Regions from separate parts of the Streptomyces sp. NPDC006872 genome, predicted to be linked through region 4. Evidence: riboswitches for the same ligand, from Rfam matches in the RefSeq annotation. Region 4 holds a riboswitch; each other region holds the start of a gene.
What was found. A riboswitch is a leader RNA that binds a small molecule or an ion and turns the genes downstream of it on or off. The one in region 4 is predicted to bind cyclic di-AMP.
Positions count from the first base shown of each region.

Region 1: another riboswitch for cyclic di-AMP. It lies ahead of ABZ725_RS21065 (LysM peptidoglycan-binding domain-containing M23 family metallopeptidase); the one in region 4 lies ahead of ABZ725_RS00790 (transglycosylase SLT domain-containing protein).
Region 2: another riboswitch for cyclic di-AMP. It lies ahead of ABZ725_RS16335 (transglycosylase family protein); the one in region 4 lies ahead of ABZ725_RS00790 (transglycosylase SLT domain-containing protein).
Region 3: another riboswitch for cyclic di-AMP. It lies ahead of ABZ725_RS09010 (M23 family metallopeptidase); the one in region 4 lies ahead of ABZ725_RS00790 (transglycosylase SLT domain-containing protein).

Region 1 is NZ_JBEYIL010000006.1:513,732-518,835, reverse strand. It holds gene ABZ725_RS21070 (GDSL-type esterase/lipase family protein) at 1-614, opposite strand, end outside; gene ABZ725_RS21065 (LysM peptidoglycan-binding domain-containing M23 family metallopeptidase) at 845-1,843, opposite strand; cyclic di-AMP (ydaO/yuaA leader) riboswitch at 1,848-2,005, opposite strand; gene ABZ725_RS21060 (alpha-galactosidase) at 2,310-4,385, opposite strand; gene ABZ725_RS21055 (tyrosine-protein phosphatase) at 4,621-5,104, shown strand, end outside.
Region 2 is NZ_JBEYIL010000005.1:97,846-102,949, reverse strand. It holds gene ABZ725_RS16345 (cytochrome P450) at 1-838, shown strand, start outside; gene ABZ725_RS16340 (transglycosylase family protein) at 1,028-2,107, shown strand; cyclic di-AMP (ydaO/yuaA leader) riboswitch at 2,314-2,483, shown strand; gene ABZ725_RS16335 (transglycosylase family protein) at 2,487-3,185, shown strand; gene eno (phosphopyruvate hydratase) at 3,626-4,912, shown strand; gene ABZ725_RS16325 (septum formation initiator family protein) at 5,031-5,104, shown strand, end outside.
Region 3 is NZ_JBEYIL010000003.1:22,291-27,394, reverse strand. It holds gene ABZ725_RS09035 (NUDIX domain-containing protein) at 1-35, shown strand, start outside; gene ribA (GTP cyclohydrolase II) at 22-684, opposite strand; gene ABZ725_RS09025 (MarR family transcriptional regulator) at 892-1,407, opposite strand; gene ABZ725_RS09020 (dihydrofolate reductase family protein) at 1,493-2,620, shown strand; tRNA gene ABZ725_RS09015 (tRNA-Met) at 2,706-2,779, shown strand; cyclic di-AMP (ydaO/yuaA leader) riboswitch at 3,085-3,253, shown strand; gene ABZ725_RS09010 (M23 family metallopeptidase) at 3,261-4,295, shown strand; gene ABZ725_RS09005 (aldo/keto reductase) at 4,473-5,104, shown strand, end outside.
Region 4 is NZ_JBEYIL010000001.1:175,614-180,717, forward strand. It holds gene ABZ725_RS00775 (glycosyltransferase) at 1-20, opposite strand, end outside; gene ABZ725_RS00780 (GNAT family N-acetyltransferase) at 131-1,195, opposite strand; gene ABZ725_RS00785 (HAD family hydrolase) at 1,454-2,278, shown strand; gene ABZ725_RS00790 (transglycosylase SLT domain-containing protein) at 2,334-2,816, opposite strand; cyclic di-AMP (ydaO/yuaA leader) riboswitch at 2,822-3,049, opposite strand; gene ABZ725_RS00795 (polyprenyl synthetase family protein) at 3,731-4,741, shown strand; gene ABZ725_RS00800 (DUF2092 domain-containing protein) at 4,995-5,104, shown strand, end outside.

The DNA of each region.
Region 1 (5,104 bases), on a different contig from region 4:
CAGTCGGAGGTGTTGACCGCGCAGAGCGCCAGTACGCCCTGGGTGACGGAGTCGCCGTAGAAGACCGACTCCGGGGCCCTCAGGGCACGTTGCTCCAGCAGGCGGCCTCGGATTCCGGTCAGCGCGACGCCCGACTCCAGCGGCGGCGTCCACCGGTTCACCCGTGCGGAGACGTCCTTCACGGACAGCTCGGCCGTGTGCGGGCCCCGCCCGGTCGCCGTGATCCGGAGGTCGCCGCGGTCGACGGCGTACAGCCGCTTGGGCCCGCCGTCGACGGAGACGTAGATCTGCGCGGGCACGGTGACCGACGAGACGTCGAACAGGGCCTGGACGGCGCTCCCGACGAACCGGAACCGCAGCCGCGAACCGGAGTTGACGGTGACGGCGGCCTCGGCGGTACGCCCCCAGTGGCCCTCGTAGACGAGCCGCCGGTCGTCGGGGCGGACGACGCTCGCGACACCAGCACCGGCACCGGCACCGGCACCAGCACCAGCACCGACGGCCGAGGTGCACGCGGACGCGGGCGGAGCGGCCCCGGCCACCAGAAGCGCCACGACCGCCGCGGTCGCGGCGCACTTGACGACGGCGGTGCAGCGGTGGACGACGCCGGACACGGGACCTCCGAAGAGCGATGGAAAGCGCTTGCTCCCTGACGGAGATCACTGTGTCCCCACTCTGGCCCGGCTGTCGACAGGGCGAAAAGGGATGCCATGCGGCTGCCATAGACACGCCACACGGCGGCAATGAAACGATCAAGAAAACGACGCCGACACGCCGAAGGCCGGACCCGGGGATCGGGGTCCGGCCTTCGACTGCGTGTCAGGCGGTGGGTCGTCCGCGGGTGCTAGACGGAGACTCCGTGCGAGCGGAGGTAGGCGATCGGGTCCACGTCCGAGCCGTAGTCCGGCGTGGTGCGGATCTCGAAGTGCAGGTGCGGGCCGGTCACGTTGCCGGTCGCGCCGGAGAGGCCGACCTGCTGACCCAGGGTCACGGTCTGGCCGGCCGAGACCGACAGCTGGGACAGGTGGGCGTACTGGGCGTAGTAGCCGTCGGCGAGCTTGATGACGACCTGGTTGCCGTACGCGCCGCCCCAGCCCGCGGAGACGACGGTGCCCGCGCCCACGGCCTTGAGGGAGGTGCCGGTCGGCACGACGAAGTCGACACCGGTGTGGTAGCCGCTGGACCACATGCTGCCGGCCACGTGGTACGCGGTGCCGACGGAGGCGCCGGCCACGGGGAGCTGGTAACCGCTGGAGGCGCCGGTGCTGCTCTCGGCGGCCTGCGTGGTCGTCTTCGAGGACGAGGCAGAGGACGAGGTGGAGGACTTCGAGTCGGATGCCTTCGAGTCGGAGGACTTCGCCGACTTCGAGGACTTCGAGGACGAGCTCCCCGAAGAGGAGGCCGAGGAGGACGAACCGGACGACCCGGTGGTGCCGGTCGCGGCCTGCTTGCCGATCGACAGCTTGAGGCCGGGGTGGATCAGCGAGGGGTTGTCGCCGACGGCCGCACGGTTGTCCTGGTACAGCTTCTGCCAGCCGCCGCTGACGTCCTGGTCGTCCGCGATCTTCGAGAGGTAGTCCCCGGACCGCACGGTGTAGGTCTTCGCGGCGGCGGTCTTCCGGGTCACCGGAGCGGCCTGCACGGCGCTTTCCGAAACCGTCTGCGCGACCGACTGGGACGCGGCCTGCGAAACGGACTGGGAAACGGACTGAGCGGGGGCCGCATGGGCGCCGGCGGCACCCATGAGCGGAAGGGCGAGCGCTGCGCCGCCGGTTCCGGCGACGGCTATCGAACGAGTGAAGCGCTGGGTCTTCGGACGGCGGTGCTTACCCTTCGCGGGCATGGCGAATTCCTCTCCGGCGCCTGCGAGGTGAGCTGTCGGGTGCGAGCTGGAGATGCCCGGCCGCGCCGAGGCGCGGCTTTACCCCAAGCCTGTTCCGGGACCGGAACAGGCGGTTGTGCCTGTGGGTCCCCCGCTCCTGCCGTGGACGGGTGGGTGTGCGGACTCCGGGCGGCGGCAGGATTAGGCATCCGTCCGGATTGGTGTGGAACGTAAGCGACCCAGACGCACGGGGACAAGCAGAGGTTGCACGGTTAATGCATTTCTCTTGATCTGCTGTGAGAATTCCCGGTCACGCTCCGTGAATCCAAACACCCGCCATTCGCCGAATACCCTTGAAAAGCGCATGAATTACGTGAACATGACGTACGACGCACGGTCACGGATATGACGCTGCTCACGTGACAGCCCTCCAGGATCCTTTATTCCAGAGCGAGTTGGAATTAAGGATCCAATTCGGACAGAAAGCTCAGATGCGACGGAGCCGGATAACCGTCGCATCAAGGTCGCCCTTCAGTTCGGTGCGCAGCCCGTGATGCAGCAGCACCGCACCCCGGTGAACTTCGCCCGTTTCACGGCATTCATACGACTGTGTCGGGTCGAGTCCGCGCAGCCGGAGCGCCGGCACGGGCTCCCCGAACCGCTGGGCCTGGAGCCAGGCGAGGACGACGCTCTCGTCTCCGCGCACGTACTGGACGGCGCTCAGACCGCCCGCCGGGGGACGCAGCCGGTAGAGGTCGCCGTGCTGCACAAGAGGCCGGATCTCCTTGTAGAGGTCCACCCACTCCCGCGCCTCGGCGAGCTCCCCCTCGCTCCACTCCGAGAGATCGCCGCCGACGCCGAGCACACCGGCCATGGCGCTGACGAACCGGAAGCGCAGCGAGCTCACCCGGCCGTTGAGCTGGGTGTTGGGACTGTCGGTGACCCACGCGGCCATGACCCGGGCGGGGTGGATCTGGCTGAAGCCGTGCTGGATGTCGAGCCGGTCGAGCGGGTCGGTGTTGTCGGAGGTCCACACCTGGTCGGTACGGCCCATGATCCCGAGGTCGATACGTCCGCCGCCGCCCGAGCAGGACTCGAAGGCGACGCCCGGGTGGGCGGCCCGCAGTCGGTCCAGGAGGCCGTACAGGGCTCGCACATGGTCGACCCAGAGACGCTGCGGGTAGGGGTCGTCCGGCCAGCCCGCGTCGGTGAAGCAGCGGTTGAAGTCCCACTTGACGTAGTCGACGGGTGCGCTGGAGAGAAGCCCGTGGAGCTGCTCCCAGAGATACTCCTGGACGTCCTCACGCGCGAGGTTGAGTACGAGCTGATTGCGGAACTCCGTCCGCTTTCGTCCCGGTTGGAACTGCACCCAGTCGGGGTGGGCCCGGTACAGCTCGCTGTCGGGGTTGACCATCTCGGGCTCGACCCAGATGCCGAACTGCATGCCGAGGGCGTGCACGTAGTCCGCGAGGGGCTTCAGGCCGTTCGGGAAGCGGTCGGGGTTGGGCCGCCAGTCGCCGAGCCCGGCGTGGTCGCCGGTGCGCTTGCCGAACCAGCCGTCGTCGACGACGAACAGCTCGACGCCGATCGCCGCGGCGCGCCGGGCCAGGGTCGCCTGCTGTTCCTCGGAGATGTCGAAGTAGGTGGCCTCCCAGGAGTTGAACAGCACCGGCCGGTCCTGCTCGGCGTCCGGGACGACGTACGCGCGCTGGTAGGCGTGCCAGGCGCGGCTCGCGCCGCCGAAGCCCGCGTCGCTCCACAGGCCGGCGAAGACGGGTGTGGTGAAGGACTCGCCGTTCTCCAACCGCAGCAGGCCCGAGTCGTCGTACCCGGCGCCGCCGGTGATCTGCACGCGCGCGTCGGGGAGTTGCGCGACGGCGATCCGCCAGGAGCCCGACCAGCCGAGGGCGCAGCCGTAGACCTCGCCGCGCTCCTCGGTCGCGTCGGTGTCCAGGGCGACCCAGGGCAGGTGCTGGTGGCCGGTGTGGCCGCGGCGGCTGCCGATGACCTTCTCACCGTAGGTGAGGGGGGAGCGCGTGAGCCGCGACTCGGCGGCCCAGCGGCCGTGCAGCTGCGACAGCCGCCAGTCCTCGCGCTCGGGCAGGGTCCAGACGGCGGAGTCGGCGCGCAGCAGCTCCTGCGGCCGCTCGCCGTCGTTGCGCAGGGTCGTCCAGCGCTCGACGACGTCGCCGCGCATCCGGTAGTGCAGGGTGACGGTGAGCCCGGCGTCCCGGAAGCGCAGCCTGAGCTCGTCGCCGTCGCTCTCGTGGGCCTCGAAGGTCCACTCGGTGCCGCGTCGCTCGTCGGTGCGCACGGACAGGGCGGGCCGCACGAAGCGGGGGCCGCCCTCGACCGGGTACTCCTCGCGGCCGTCGAGCGGGGACTCGAAGGACGCCCCGCGCTCCGACGGCGGCAGCTGGGCGAGCGCCTCGGCGTCCGCGAGCGCGATGCCCGGACCCCAGTGCAGGTGGATCAGCTCATCGGCCTCGGTGAGATGGAGGGCGTAGCTGCTCGTCGGCCCCGAAAGGAGCCAGGTACGGCCGTTGTCGGCGATCTCGGGCATCAAACCCCCACTAATTCGAACAGGTGCGATCAAGCACCAACATCATCGATTGCGGTCGGCCCCTCGGGCAACTCTCGACCGCCGAGTCCCCGGACAAGTCTTCACCTGGGCGGACGTCCGGCCGGCGGGCCTGTGGACAACCCGTTGCCCGGGGAATCCATGTCGTATCGTCCTAGGAGGTGTCCCGTCGGCCACCACGAGCCGCGCCGACGGAGACCGACAGGAAGGGGCACCCGTGACGCAGCAGATCCCGTCGACCGAGCCCGAGCTGGCAGGCGTGCGCAACTTCCGGGACGTGGGCGGTCTGCCGACCGTCGACGGCCGGCGCGTGCGACACGGCGTGCTGTTCCGCAGCGGCCACCTCGCGCACGCGACCGACGAGGACGCCGCGTTCCTCTCCGACCTGGGCCTGCACACGATCTTCGACTTCCGCAACGCCGCGGACCAGAAGCTGGAGGGCCCGGACGTCGAGCTGCCGGGCGTGCGCAATGTGAACCTGCCGCTGTCGGACCCGGCGGACGGCTCCGAGTTCTGGAAGATGGTCCGGGACGGCCACCTCGACCAGCTGCGCGAGATCCTCGGCGACGGCAAGGCCGCGGGCCGGATGATCGCCTCCTACCGCCGTATCGTCCAGGACCGCACGGCCGAGCACGCGCGCGTGCTGCACTCGCTCGCCGAGGACAGCGTCCCGGCCCTGATGCACTGCGCGGCGGGCAAGG
Region 2 (5,104 bases), on a different contig from region 4:
CGACTTCGCCTTCCCGCTCCCCATCTACGCCATCTGCGACCTCCTGGGCGTCCCCCGCGAGGACCAGGACGACTTCCGCGACTGGGCCGGGATGATGATCCGGCACGGCGGAGGGCCCCGGGGTGGTGTCGCGCGGTCGGTGAAGAAGATGCGCGGCTACCTGCTGGAGCTGATCCACCGCAAGCGCGCGGAGCTGCCGGCAGAGCCCGCGCCCGGCGAGGACCTCATCTCCGGCCTCATCCGCGCCTCCGACCACGGCGAGCACCTCACCGAGAACGAGGCCGCGGCCATGGCCTTCATCCTCCTGTTCGCGGGCTTCGAGACGACCGTCAACCTCATCGGAAACGGCACCTACGCCCTCCTCACCCACCCCGAGCAGCGCGAACGTCTCCAGCGGTCGCTGACCGAGGACGACGGCGACCGCACCCTCCTGGAGACCGGCGTCGAGGAACTGCTGCGCTACGACGGCCCCGTGGAGCTCGCCACCTGGCGGTTCGCGACCGAGCCGCTCAGCATCGGCGGGCAGGACATCGCGCAGGGCGACCCCGTCCTCGTCGTCCTGGCGGCCGCCGACCGTGATCCGGCCCGCTTCGCCGACCCCGACCGCCTCGACCTGTCCCGCCGTGACAATCAACACCTCGGCTACGGCCACGGCATCCACTACTGCCTGGGCGCCCCGCTGGCCCGACTGGAGGGCCAGACCGCGCTGGCCGCCCTTCTCACCCGGCTGCCCGACCTCCGACTGGCCGTGGACCCGGCCCAGTTGAGATGGCGTGGCGGGCTCATCATGCGGGGGCTGCGGACGCTCCCGGTCGAGTTCACTTCCGTGCGTATCTGATCGGATGTCAGCCGGAGTGTGACCATTCGGCGAAGCAAAGGTGACCGACCCTCAACTCTGTGATCTTCACGTGATCTGCGCGGCATTAACTTGTGACAAGTGATCGTGTGCCGATACGTTCACTCGTCAGCGCGACGCGTCAGTCGCACCCGTCGCGCCGGTCACTGCTGTCCAGAGAAAGGCCCTCGCATGCTCTCCGGGAACGGTCGTCACCGTCGCCCCCGTCAGGCTCCGGCCCTCCTCGTCGCGGCCGGAGTGACCGGGTCCGCCATCGCCATCCCGCTGCTGGCCGCCTCCGGCGCGAGCGCCGCAGACGGCACCGTGTGGGACAAGGTGGCGCAGTGCGAGACCGGCGGCTCGTGGAGCGCCGACAAGGGCGGCGAGTACGGCGGACTGAGCCTCACCCAGAAGCAATGGGAGACGTACGGCGGACTCGACTACGCGACGAGCGCCGACCTGGCCAGCCGCAACCAGCAGATCGCCGTGGCGCAGAAACTGCTCGCCGCCGAGAACGTCGGCGCGTGGGGCACCTGCGGGCTGACCTCCGGGCTCACCCAGGAGAACGGCGCGGTGAACGTGGACACCGGCGTGGCGGACGACTCGTCCGACTCGTCTTCCTCGTCCGGATTGTCCGACCTGCCCAAGGGGCTGGACGGCGACTCCTCGGACTCCTCGGACTCCTCGAGCTCCTCGGACTCTTCGGGCTCGTCGAGCGCCGACGGCAGTTCGACGGGATCGTCCGAGTCGTCCGACTCGTCCGCGGATTCATCCAGTTCGCCTTCGGCGTCCCCTTCGTCACCTTCATCCCCCTCGTCCTCCACCGCGGACGATCCCGCCGGGACCGACGCCTCTCCCTCGGCGACCTCGGAAGCGGACGACTCGGGCAAGTCGGTCCAGGATGCGGGCTCTTGGAGCCTCGTCGACACCGGCTCCCTCGGCTCCGGCAAGCACCGCGGCGCCACCGCCGACGAGAGCGCGACCCCCACGACGAAGAGCGCCACCGGCGCGACCGACACCGCGGCGACCGGTACCGCGGCGGACGGCGTCGCAGCGGACGGCGTCGCGGTGGACGGCACCTCCACCGCCTCCACCGGTCGGCACGCCGCGGTCACCTACGTGGTCCAGGAAGGCGACTCCCTCGCCTCCATCGCCGACTCCCTTGGCATCGACGGTGGATGGCAGGCCCTCTACGCCGAGAACAGGGACCTCATCGGCGCCGACCCGAGCGACATCGTCACCGGTCAGACCCTCGACACAGTGGTCCAATAGGGCAGGAACGCACCGAAAAACGCCGGGAGTTCACGTCATACTTCGCTCCGGAATGTCCGGTTTGGTGAAAGTGTGGGATGAGTCTCAGAAGCCCTGATCGTCTTTGAAATTCCGCGGATCACGTGACTACGGTCAAGGCCGCTCGGCAACCCGAGCCCCGGTCGTCGCAACGCCGAGTCCTGCCAGCGGCTGCCCGGGAACAGTCGTCGCGTCAAGCGCCGTAGGCAGGAGCGGGGGACCCAAGGTAAGTGCCGGGATCGGCGGTTGACGCCGGATCCGGCTTGGGGTGAAGCCACGCCTCCCATGGAGGAGTGGCCGGGCAACTCACACGGCCCGAACCCGACAGCTCACCTCGCAGGCGTCGGTGAGGGGATCCACCATGCTGTTTTCCGGTAAGGGCAAGCACCGCCGTCCGTCCAAGGCCACCCGCGTCGCCGCACTGGCCGGCGTCACCGGCGTCGCCATCGCCGCCCCGCTGATGGCGGCCGGCAACGCCTCCGCCGCCACCGCCGCCGAGTGGGACGCGGTCGCCCAGTGCGAGTCCGGCGGCAACTGGTCCATCAACACCGGCAACGGCTACTACGGCGGGCTGCAGTTCTCCGCCTCCACCTGGGCCGCGTACGGCGGCACGCAGTACGCCGCGCAGGCCAACCAGGCTTCCAAGACGCAGCAGATAGCCGTCGCCGAGAAGGTCCTCGCGGGCCAGGGCAAGGGCGCCTGGCCGGTCTGCGGCACGGGCCTGTCCAGCGCCGCCTACAACGGCAGCAGCGCCGACTCCGCCGGCTCCGGCTCCAGCTCGTCCAGCTCGTCGAACAGCACCAGCACCCGTTCGACCGAGGAGCAGAGCGCCTCCCGCTCGACCGACCGCCCGGCCGCCTCCAAGACGGTCACCACCCCGACCGGCAAGAAGGTCGAGAAGGGCGACGGCGAGTACAAGGTCGTCAAGGGCGACACCCTCAGCTCCATCGCCGAGAAGCACAAGGTCGCCGGCGGCTGGCAGAAGCTGTTCGAGCTGAACAAGGACATCGTCGACGACGCCGACCTCATCTACCCGGGCCAGCAGCTGCACCTGAAGTGAGCTGCGGCTCCTCGAGCAGTGAAGTGACATCCGGCTCTCAGGAAAGTCACAGCGCCCTCCTGGGTGAGGTCCGCACACTGAAGACCTCGTGAGGGTCACCCCCCGTCCCCACGGGCCCCCCGCTCCGGTGCGTGTTCCCCCGTACGCACCGGGGCGGGGTTTCTCTTTGCCTGTTCTCTTCGCCGGCTGTTTCCTTCGCCTGTTTCCTTCGCCTGTTTCCTTTGCCTGTTTCCTTTGCCGGTTGGCAACTTCCTGTTGGTCTTTGGCGACCGCGCCCTTTGTTCCGTGTGTGAACAATGGGTACGGTCAGTTTGTCCACGGGACGGTCGGTCGGCTGCCGACGCCCCGAAGGCGGTTAGGCTCTAGTCGCAAGGCTCGGCGCGGGCCCGTCACGGCCCACCCACCGCCCCGCACAACCAGCGTCACATCCCAAGAAGGAGATGCTCGTGCCGTCCATCGACGTCGTCGTAGCCCGGGAAATCCTGGACTCCCGAGGCAACCCCACGGTCGAGGTCGAGGTCGGCCTCGACGACGGCAGCACGGGTCGTGCCGCCGTTCCGTCCGGCGCCTCCACCGGTGCCTTCGAGGCCATCGAGCTCCGCGACGGTGACCCGAACCGCTACCACGGCAAGGGTGTCGAGAAGGCCGTCCTCGCCGTCATCGAGCAGATCGGCCCGGAGCTCGTCGGCTACGACGCCACCGAGCAGCGCCTGATCGACCAGGCCATGTTCGACCTGGACGCCACCGACAACAAGGGCTCCCTCGGCGCCAACGCCATCCTCGGCGTCTCGCTCGCCGTGGCCCACGCCGCCTCCGAGGCCAGCGACCTGCCGCTGTTCCGCTACCTGGGCGGCCCCAACGCGCACCTGCTGCCGGTGCCGATGATGAACATCCTGAACGGCGGCTCGCACGCCGACTCCAACGTGGACATCCAGGAGTTCATGATCGCCCCGATCGGCGCGGAGTCCTTCTCCGAGGCCCTGCGCTGGGGCGCCGAGGTCTACCACACCCTCAAGAAGGTGCTGAAGACCAAGGGCCTGTCCACCGGCCTCGGCGACGAGGGCGGCTTCGCCCCGAACCTGGAGTCCAACCGCGCCGCCCTCGACCTCATCGTCGAGGCCATCAAGCAGGCCGGTTACATCCCCGGCGAGCAGATCGCGCTCGCGCTCGACGTCGCCGCGTCCGAGTTCTACAAGGACGGCAAGTACGAGTTCGAGGGCAAGTCCCGCTCGGCCGCCGAGATGACCGAGTACTACGAGGAGCTCGTCTCCGCGTATCCGCTCGTCTCCATCGAGGACCCGCTGTACGAGGACGACTGGGCCGGCTGGAACGTCATCACCGAGCGGCTGGGCGACAAGGTCCAGATCGTCGGCGACGACCTCTTCGTCACCAACCCCGAGCGCCTGGCCCGCGGCATCGAGGAGGGCTCCGCGAACGCCCTGCTCGTCAAGGTGAACCAGATCGGCTCGCTGACCGAGACCCTGGACGCCGTCGAGCTCGCCCAGCGCAACGGCTTCAAGTGCATGATGTCCCACCGCTCCGGCGAGACCGAGGACGTCACCATCGCCGACCTCGCCGTCGCCGTGAACTGCGGTCAGATCAAGACCGGCGCCCCGGCCCGCTCGGACCGCGTCGCCAAGTACAACCAGCTGCTGCGCATCGAGGAGATCCTCGACGACGCGGCGGTGTACGCCGGTCGCAGCGCGTTCCCGCGCTTCAAGGGCTGAGCTTCAAGGGCTGAGCACCGTAGCGGCTTAGGCAGCGTCGTACGTACGTCCCCGTACCCGGTCCCGTACCGTGTGCGGGGACGTACGCACGTGTGAGAGCGGGAGGCGGGGAAGACCCATGGCCGTGAAGGACCGGGACCGTTTCTCCACCGCGACCAGGATCAAGCTGCTCGGCGAGCAGACCGCGGCCCG
Region 3 (5,104 bases), on a different contig from region 4:
GCCCGTTCCGGCCGTCCGCGGTCAGCCCACGTTGAGCCCGGTGAGACCGCTGAGCCCGGTGAGGTCCGCCAGCGGCAGCGTGTGCTGGGTCTGCAGGACCTTCGCGCGCAGGTAGCGGACGTTGTGCGGGGTCGTGAACACGCCCGTCGGGACACGGTCCTGGACGTCGATGCCGAGGCCGCGCAGCTGGTCGGCCTTGTCGGGGTTGTTGGACAGGAGGTCCAGGCTCGTGATGCCCAGGGCGCGCAGCATCTGAGCGGCGGCGGTGTAGTCACGGCCGTCCTCGGGCAGACCGAGCGCCGCGTTCGCCTCGTAGGTGTCCAGGCCCTGGTCCTGGAGGGCGTACGCGTCGAGCTTGTTGTAGAGGCCGATGCCGCGGCCCTCCTGGCGGAGGTAGAGCAGGACGCCGCCCGTCCCGGCTATGCGCTCGACGGCCTCGCGCAGCTGCGGCCCGCAGTCGCAGCGGGCGGAGCCGAAGACATCGCCGGTGAGGCACTCGGAGTGCAGCCGGACCAGCGGGGTGGCGCCGGGCGCCGGCTCGCCGAGGACGACGGCGACGTGCTCCTGGCCATCGGTCAGGCCGTGGAAGGTGACCAGTTCGGCGTCGACGGAGTAGCCGTCCTGGAAGCGCAGCGGTACCCGGACGCGGGCGCGCGGGGTGGCGGCGGCGGGGGTGTCAGGCATGCGGGTCTCCCGGTGCGAGTGGGGTCTGTGCGGGCACCTGCGTCCACCTGTGTCTACCTGTTTCAGATTTGAAGCAGAGTGCCGAGAGCGACCCTACCCCATGCTTTAAATTTGAAGCAACGGGATTGTGGCGCGTACCTCATGTGCTCGCGGCCATCGGGTTCCGGTTCGGGTTCCGGTTCGGGTTCCGGTCATGCGGTTCGGCCGTCAGGTTCCCGAACAGGGTGATGAGCGGCGGCGCCACGGCAGTTCCTCCGGGGCGGCCTCGTCGCCGTCCTGGAACCCCAGCACGACCTGCGTGAAGATCTCCTCCAGCTGTCCCACCTGCTCAGGGGTGAGCCGGTCGAAGAGGGCCGAGCGGACCGTCTCGACATGGCCGGGGGCCAGGCTCTCCAGGGCCGCCATGCCCTCGTCCGTCAGAGCCGCGACGGTCCCGCGCTTGTCCCAGCGGCACTCTTCGCGCCGCAGCAGCCCGTCCTTCTCCAGGCGCGTCACCGCGTACGTCAGCCTGCTGCGGGTGATCTTCAGCTGCTCCGCGAGGTCGGTCATCCGCAGCCGTCGCTCCGGTGTCTCGGAGAGGTTGGCGAGGATGGAGTAGTACAGATGGGGCATGCCGGCCTCCTGCTGGAGCTGCCGGTCGATCGCGTCCTCCAGCAGGAGGTAGCCGGCAACGTACGCGCGCCAGGCGCGCTGCTCCGCGGGGGACAGCCAGCGAGTCGTCATACCGCCAGTGTAGGTTTGTTTCAAACTTGAACCAAGGCCCGGTCCGGTCAGGACCGCCGTCGGACCCATCCCGGGGAGTGCGTCGATGCCGTACCCGTACGTCCTGCTGTCCGCCGCCGTCTCCCTCGACGGCTACCTGGACGACACCACGCCCGAGCGCCTGCTCCTCTCCGGCCCCGCCGACTTCGACCGCGTCGACGACGTACGGGCCTCCGTGGACGCCATCCTCATCGGGGCCGGCACGATCCGCGCCGACAACCCGAGGCTCCTCGTGAACTCCCCCGAGCGCCGCGCCGCCCGGGTCGCCGCCGGACTGCCCGAGTATCCCCTCAAGGTCACCGTCAGCGGCTCCGGCGACCTCGACCCGGCCGCGAACTTCTGGCACACGGGCGGCGAGAAGGTCGTGTACACGACGGAGAAGGGCGCCGAGCGGGCCCGCGCGCTCGGCATCGCCGCGGACGTCGTGGCGCTCGGCTCCGAACTGGACTGGCGCCGCCTCCTCGAACACCTGCACGATGTGCGCGGTGTGCGGCGGCTCATGGTCGAGGGCGGCGGAACCGTCCACACCCAGCTGCTCCAGCAGGGCCTCGCCGACGAACTCCAGCTCGTCCTCGCCCCGCTCTTCGTGGGCGACCCGGGCGCGCCCCGCCTCTTCGGGCCGGGCGGCTACCAGGGCGGCCGCCTGCGCCTGCTGGAGACGCGGCGCATCGAGGACGTCGTCCTGCACCGCTACGAGCCCACCGCCCCCGGCGTCGGACCGCTGCCCGCCGCCGCCGACCGGCACTGGCTGGCCCTCGCCTGCGAGCTCGCGGCGCAGTGCCCGCCGTCGCGGACCGCGTTCAGCGTCGGCGCGGTGATCGTCGCCGCCGACGGCACGGAACTCGCGCGCGGCCACTCCCGCGAGGCCGGCGACCCGGTCGTGCACGCCGAGGAGGCGGCCCTCGCCAAGCTCGACCCCGCCGATCCCCGACTGCCCACGGCCACCGTCTACAGCAGCCTGGAACCGTGCGCCCGCCGATCCTCGCGCCCGGCGCCCTGTGCCCGCCTCATTCTCGACGCGGGGGTGCGCCGGGTGGTCACGGCCTGGCGTGAGCCGGACACCTTCGTGACGGAGGCGGACGGAACCGGTCTGCTGACGGCCGAGGGCGTCGACGTCCTTGTGCTCCCGGAGTACGAGGAGCGGGCGAAGGCCCCGAACCGCCACCTCCTCTGACCGCCTCCTCTGACCGCCTCCTCTGGCCCCCTGCTCAACCGTGGTGATTGCAGCCCCGCAGATGGCGTACAGTTGTGTTCAGCGGCGCGGGGTGGAGCAGCTCGGTAGCTCGCTGGGCTCATAACCCAGAGGTCGCAGGTTCAAATCCTGTCCCCGCTACTGAAGGCCGAGGGCCGGAATCCAGAACATGGATTTCGGCCCTCGGTGTTTTCCCCGTTCTCTCGGTGCGCCGTCCGCCGTCACTGCAGGTGAGCGAGTGATCCCCCTCCGCGTAGCGGCTGACATCCTGTCAATACCTGTGTGATCGCTGAGTCTGGCCAACTCGCCCGTTTTTCATCGGTCATGGGTCGAAAGTCCAGGCCAGAAATGTTGTTGATCAAGCGGAAGAGCTTGGAAACCTGACCCCGGGTCTATTAACGTTCGATAACGCAGCGCGGTCGTCCCGGCCGACACAAGAGTCGGCTCCGTGCGCACTGCCGAATCCCGCAAGGGAACCGGGGAACCACCACCTTGGGGTGAATCTCGCGGAAGCCGCCGTGAACTCGCAGAGTCCACGACCGGTTTACGCGCGTAGGAGACCTTCCCGCTCCGAACCCGTCAGCTAACCCGGTAGGCGACGGAAGGAAAGGAGTACGCCCGCGTGGCGTCCAACCGGCCTGTCCCAGAAGCCCCGTTCGTGCCGAGCCAGCGGTCCGCAGAGACCTTGGCCTACGGCAGCGTCCGCACCGACGAGGGCCCCTGGGAGGAGTGGAACCCCACCGCGGATTCCATTCGTCCGGTACGCGGCAAGCACCGTGTCGCCAAGCAGCGCGGCGGCGGGTTCGCCCGCAGCTCCACCGTCCTCGGCGTCGGCGTCATAGCCGCCGTCAGCGCGGGCGGCATGGCCAGCGCCAACACCGGCAAGGCCCCGGTCTCCATCTCCATGCCGGACCTGCCCAACGTGGGCTCCCTCATCTCCGACGACGAGCCCGCCCAGGACGCCGCGCCCGCCCTGGCCGGCTTCGGCTCCGAGGCCGCCGAGGAGACCGGCCAGAGCGCCACCGACGCCGGCGAGGCCCTGCGCAGCCGGATCATGGCGCAGGCCGAGTCGCAGCAGACCCAGCTCGAGACCAAGGCCCAGGCAGCCGCCGCGGCCGCCGCGGCCAAGGCCCAGGCCGACGCCGTCGCCAAGGCCGAGAAGGAGGCGGAGGCCAAGGCCGCCGCCGCGAAGAAGAAGGCCGCCGACGAGGCCGCCAAGAAGGCCGAGGCCGCGCGCCTGGCCGAGCTGGCCACGCAGTACACGCTGCCGACCTCCTCGTACACCATCACCTCGACCTTCGGTCAGGCCGGATCCCTCTGGTCCTCCGGCTACCACACGGGTCTCGACTTCGCCGCGCCGACCGGCACGCTCATCAAGGCCGTCCACAGCGGCACCATCACCGAGGCGGGCTGGGCCGGTTCCTACGGCTACCGCACCATCCTCACGCTGGACGACGGCACCGAGGTCTGGTTCGCCCACCAGTCGTCGATCAGCGTCAGTGTCGGCCAGAAGGTCGGCACCGGTGACGTGATCGGCCGCGTGGGCGCCACCGGCAACGTCACCGGGGCCCACCTCCACCTCGAGGTCCACCCCGGCGGCAGCTCCGAGGGCATCGACCCGGCGGCCTGGCTGCGCAGCAAGGGCCTCAACCCCTGAGGTCTCCCTCCGGGAACCCCTGATCGATTTCTGCTTGCCTCTGCTCGGCCCCCGATCGGCTTTTGATCGACTCCCTGCAGCCCTGACGGCCACCCCCGACGTCAGGGCTGCAGGGCGTTCATGTGTTCTTCGTGTTGCGCATGGAATCGGCGCGCGGTCGGCACCCGTTGACGAAGCATGACTTCTCTTCGCAAACTCGGCTCCTCCGACCTCGAGGTCTTCCCGCTCGCCCTCGGCGGCAACGTCTTCGGCTGGACCGTCGACGAGCCCGCCGCTTTCGCCGTACTCGACGCCTACGCCGCCGCGGGCGGCAACTTCCTCGACACCGCCGACTCCTACTCGGCGTGGATCGAGGGCAACAGCGGGGGCGAGTCCGAGACGATCATCGGCCGGTGGGTCAAGGCCCGCGGCAACCGCGACGACGTCGTGATCGCCACCAAGGTCAGCCAGCACCCCGAGTTCCCGGGCCTGTCCGCCGCGAACATCAAGGCCGCCGCCGACGCCTCCCTCCGCCGCCTGGACACCGACCACATCGACCTCTACTTCACGCACTTCGACAAGACCGAGGTGCCCGTCGAGGAGATCGTCGGCGCGCTCGACGAACTGGTGAAGGCGGGGAAGGTGCGGCACATCGCCGCCTCCAACATCTCGCCCGAGCGCCTCCAGGAGTCCGTGGAGTTCTCCGACCGCGAGGGCCTGGCCCGGTACGTCGCCCTCCAGCCCCACTACAACCTGGTCTCGCGCGACACCTACGAGGGCGGCCTCCAGGACCTCGCCGCCCGCTTCGGCCTCGCCGCCGTCCCGTACTT
Region 4 (5,104 bases):
TCGAGCTCGGCGATCTGCACCGGCCGGATGTCGAGGAACCTCTGTATCTCCTGCTGCACGATCTCCTGCTGCACGATCGCGTGCGGCACACCTCTTGCGCGGAACACGAACCCCCCTAGTTCCATGACCGTCATGACCGGCGCAGCCGGCCCGCGCCCTTCAAGGCCCGTGCGGCCGTCGCGGCGAGCCGCGGCCGGTTGCGCACGAAGTGGTGCGCACGGCGGGACGGTTCACGGCTGAGCCAGTAGAGCGCGGCGCCCACCCCCGGACGCGTCCACGCCCCCTCGAACACGGGTATCTCCCCGGTCTTCAGCGAGTCCTTGTACTCGGCCGCGCCGCGCCCCAGGTCGAGCAGGCCGATGCCCTCCGCGGCGGCCGACTCGGCCATCCGCAGATGCAGCACGAGACCGGGCGAGAACTTCGCGAACTCCGGGTCGTACGACGGGAACCAGCAGGCCAGGACGGTCGACGAACGCAGTCCGAAGTGCGCGGCGATGGGCCGCTCACCCGCGTAGAGGACGGACAGCGTGCCGGAGCAGTCCGGTGCGCGTGTCTCGGCCAGCGCGGCCACGAGCCGGGTGATCCACTCCTGGGCGAACCGGTCCCGGCGGCCGGTCCTGCGGTACTGCGCGGACTTCCAGGCCATGAGCGTGCGCAGCGCGGCCGGGTCGCGTTCGTCGAACACGAACCGCAGCTCCCCGACCTGCCGGCCGAGCTTGCGCTCCTTGGCTAGGGTCGTCTTCAGGAACTTCGGCGACTGCGCGCGCAGTACGGACTCGTAGGTCTCGTAACCCTTTTCGACGTCGATGACATAGGCGGCGTACTCCTCGGCCGCGTGCGGGAGGAACAGCCCCTGCTCCGCCTCCAGGTTGTCGAAGGCGAAGCTCGTCAGGGAGCACGCCCGCATCAGTTCGGCGGCGTTCAGTCCGAGGCCCGGGGCCAGCACCGCGCCCTGTGCGTCCGAGACGCCGTACGCGAGAGCCTGGCCCTGGCCGAGCCTGCCCCGCTCGTGGGGCAGGAAGCCGACCGGCTCGCGCCCCTCATAGACCACCGCCACACGTGCGCGTTGCCGCACGAGGCCCACGGCGTCGGTGAACTCCGGTTCCATGAAGGGGTTTCGTGGAAGCGTCGACGCGGCGCGCAGCGCGCGCCACCGCTCCCTCTCCCCCTGGCCGAGGTCCTGTGGCCTCAGCACACGAATGCGCCCACTGCTCAACCTGACCCCCCGATCAAGTCCCCCCTGGACACCTGGACGGTACCGCTCCACCCGGGCGTCGCGGTAGGTAGCGTCCCATGTTGTTGCCAATCGGTGCAGAGGCCTTTAACCGTCCGCTACCCGGCAACGCGCCAGAAAGCCGTTTCTTTTAAAGGGGAGTTGGCAGAACAGGGCAGGACCTGGCCGTCGTTCGGTTTGCGTCGAACCCGGGGGGCGCGGGATCCGTATTCTCTGATCATGGCCGCACCCCTCGCATATGCCGCGCGCACCGCGTACGCCCTGATCGCCACCGACCTGGACGGAACGCTGCTCCGCGGCGACGACACCTTCTCCGACCGGTCGCTCGACGCGCTCGCGCGGGTGACGGCCGCCGGCGCACGCCACCTGGTGGTGACGGGACGGCCCGCGCCCCGGGTCCGGCCGCTCCTCGACCGCCTGCACAGCAGGGGGCTCGCGGTGTGCGGACAGGGCGCGCAGTTGTACGACGCCGGCGCGGACCGTCTGCTGTGGTCGGTCACCCTGGACCGGGAGCTGGCGGAGACCGCGCTCGGCAAGATCGAGGCGGAGGTCGGGCAGCTGTACGCGGCCGTCGACCAGGACGGCGTCGACGGGCTGACGCTCATCGAGCCGGGCTACCGGATGCCGCACCCGACACTGCCCGCTCTGCGCGTCGACCGACGCGACGACCTGTGGTGCGAGCCGATCAGCAAGGTGCTGCTGCGCCATCCCACCCTGTCCGACGACGAGCTGGCGGCGACGGCCCGTTCGGTGGTCGGCTCGCTCGCCACCGTCACCATGTCGGGGCCGGGCACGGTCGAGCTGCAGCCCTGCGGGATCACCAAGGCGACGGGCCTGGCCCTGGCCGCCGAGCACCTGGGTCTGCGGCCCGAGGACACCGTCGCGTTCGGGGACATGCCCAACGACATCCCGATGTTCGACTGGGCCGCGCACGGTGTCGCCATGGCCAACGCCCACCCCGAGCTCAAGGCCGTGGCCGACGAGGTGACGACGTCGAACGAGGACGACGGCGTGGCCGTCGTCCTCGAACGAATGTTCCCGTAGGGCTCGTAGCTCCTTGTAGGTCCCGTAGGTCCCGTAGGGCCCGTAGGGGGTTCTGTCAGTACGCGCCGAACACGTTGTCGATCGAGCCGTAGCGCGCGGCCGCGTAGTTGCAGGCGGCGGTGATGTTGGCGACCGGGTCGTAGGAGTTCCACGACGTGCCGGCGACGTGGTAGGCGCGGAAGGTCGGGTCGATGACCTGGAGCAGCCCCTTGGACGGGATGCCCGCGGCCGCGTTGGAGTCCCAGAGATTGATGGCGTAGGGGTTGCCGGAGGACTCGCGGATGACGTTGCGGTAGATGCCGTTGTACGTCCCCGGGATGCCGTGCTGCGCCATGACATGGAGCGAGGCGCGGATCCAGCCGTCGAGGTTGTTGGCGTAGCCGAGGCTGGAGGCGGTGACGACGGTCGGCGTCGCCGCGGAGGCGGTGGTGGAGCCGATGATCGGGAGGGCGAGCACGGCCGCGCCGGTGGCGGCGACGGCGATGGTGCGGGCGAGACGGGTACGGCGGGTGCGGCGCGGCTGAGCGGCAGCGGACATGACGAAGTTCCTCTCCGGCGCCTGCGAGGTGAGCTGTCGGGTTCGGGCGGGAGCTGCCCGGCCGCGTCCTGACGGATGCGACTTCACCCCAAGCCGTACCGAAGTGTCCAAAACATCCTGAAAATCCAAGACGTCCTGAATTTCGGCTCGGCGGCCTACCTGGTTCCCCCGCTCCTGCCGTGCGGTTCTCGATGGGTGTTTCGGGCGGCGGCAGGATTCGGCGTCCGCCCGACAGGCCGGGAACGTATGCGAGAGCACATGTCCGGAACAAGTAGCGGATTCACAGATCACCCCTATTGACCTTGGTCTGTGGCCTATGGGGTGCTTGATCCTTTGTGGGTGCAAAGCCCCAACTTGCTTGGGGGGCGCGGGGAAACGGCGAGTGACGTGCGGGAGGCGGCATGGCGTCGGGAGTGAGCCAACTCACCAGCAATCACAAGACTGGCGAATCGGGCATTATTCCCAACTCATAGTTAAAGGAAACGGCAAAGAGGCAGGCTTGGAATTAGCCTTACTTTGCTGCTATGTGTTCCCTTGTGTCCATTTTGCCGCTCATGGATTTCGCCGGTCCGGCGATGCGGGAGGCCTCGCGGCGCGGGGCGCCGGGCGGCGCGCCTGTCCGCGCGTGGCGGGAAACGGTCGTGGGACGTCCCCGGATCGCTCGACCGTATGGATCACTACTACCTGGTAACTCGATAGGCGTTCGTTCATATGGGCTGATCAGAAACATTTCGGGCCGGATCCGGCGTCGGCCGGCCCGGCGGGACGCCTCCTCGGCGGGCCCATTCGAGCCTGCAGGACGTGGGGGCTATCGGTGATCGAAACGTGACCGGATACGCTGACTTGAGTGATGGCAGCGACCTATCGACAAACCGCGTAACCGCCAGTAGACACCAGCAGACAGGAGACCCCTCGTGACCGTCGTCGGGCCGTTCGGGCTGAGCGTGCGGGACCAGGCTCTGGAAGCCGATGTCCAGGCCGGATTGGCGGCTGTCGAGGAAGGCTTGCTCGAGGCCACCAAGAGTGAGGTTCCGTTCATCACGGAGGCCGCCCAGCACCTCGTACGGGCGGGCGGGAAGCGGTTCCGGCCGCTGCTCGTGGTGCTCGCCTCGCAGTTCGGGGACCCGTACGCGCCGGGGATCGTGCCGTCGGCCGTGGTCGTGGAGCTCACCCATCTGGCCACGCTGTACCACGACGACGTGATGGACGAGGCCGCCGTGCGGCGCGGGGTGCCCAGCGCGAACGCCCGTTGGGGGAACTCCGTCGCCGTCCTCACGGGTGACTTCCTCTTCGCGCGCGCCTCCCACATCCTGGCCGACCTCGGGCCGGAGGCGGTACGGGTGCAGGCGGAGGCGTTCGAGCGGCTGGTCACCGGGCAGATCCTGGAGACGGCCGGGCCGACGGACGGGCGCGACCCGGTCGAGCACTACCTCGACGTGCTCGGCGGCAAGACGGGCTCGCTGGTGGCGGTCGCCTGCCGCTTCGGGGCGATGATGTCGGGCGCCGACGAGACGGTCGTCGACGTGCTGACGCAGTACGGCGAGCGGCTGGGCGTCGCCTTCCAGCTGGCGGACGACGTCCTGGACATCGCCTCCGACTCGCGCGAGTCGGGAAAGACGCCCGGGACGGATCTTCGCGAGGGCGTTCCCACGCTGCCGGTGCTGCGGCTGCGGGAGCGGGCGGCGCGGTTGTCGCTGCCCGAGGACATCGCCCTGTGCGAGCTGCTGGACTCCGACCTGAGCGACGACGCCCGGCTCGCCGAGGCCCTGGAGGCGCTCCGGGCCCACCCGGCGCTGGAGCAGGCCCGCCGGGACACGGTGCGGTACGCGAAGGACGCGCGGGCCGCGCTGGCGCCGTTGCGGGAGTGCGACTCCAAGGCGGCGCTGATGGAACTCTGCGACGCCGTGGTGCACCGAGCCGGCTGACCCCACCCACCGGTCTCCGCCCCGTCTCGGCCCGCCAACCCCTACGGGACAGGCGTGGTCCTGGCGCGTTGTGTCATACCGGAGGTGTACGTGGAGTTGAGTCCCCGGGTTGACGCTTCCGAAGAGTGGATTTGGTCAGATGGGAACCACGGAAAACACCACTCCTCACCGATTCGGGTGAGAATGGCGGCTTGGGGTGGGGAACTTCAGCGCGAGATGACCAGCCGCCGCCGACGACGGAGGTAAGGCACACATGGCACCGAAGGCATCCGACGACACCACGACCGGCGTGGGCGCGACCGGTGGGGACGCGACCGGTGGGGACGCCGACGAGCTGCGCCTCGGGCGGCGCAAGGCACTGCG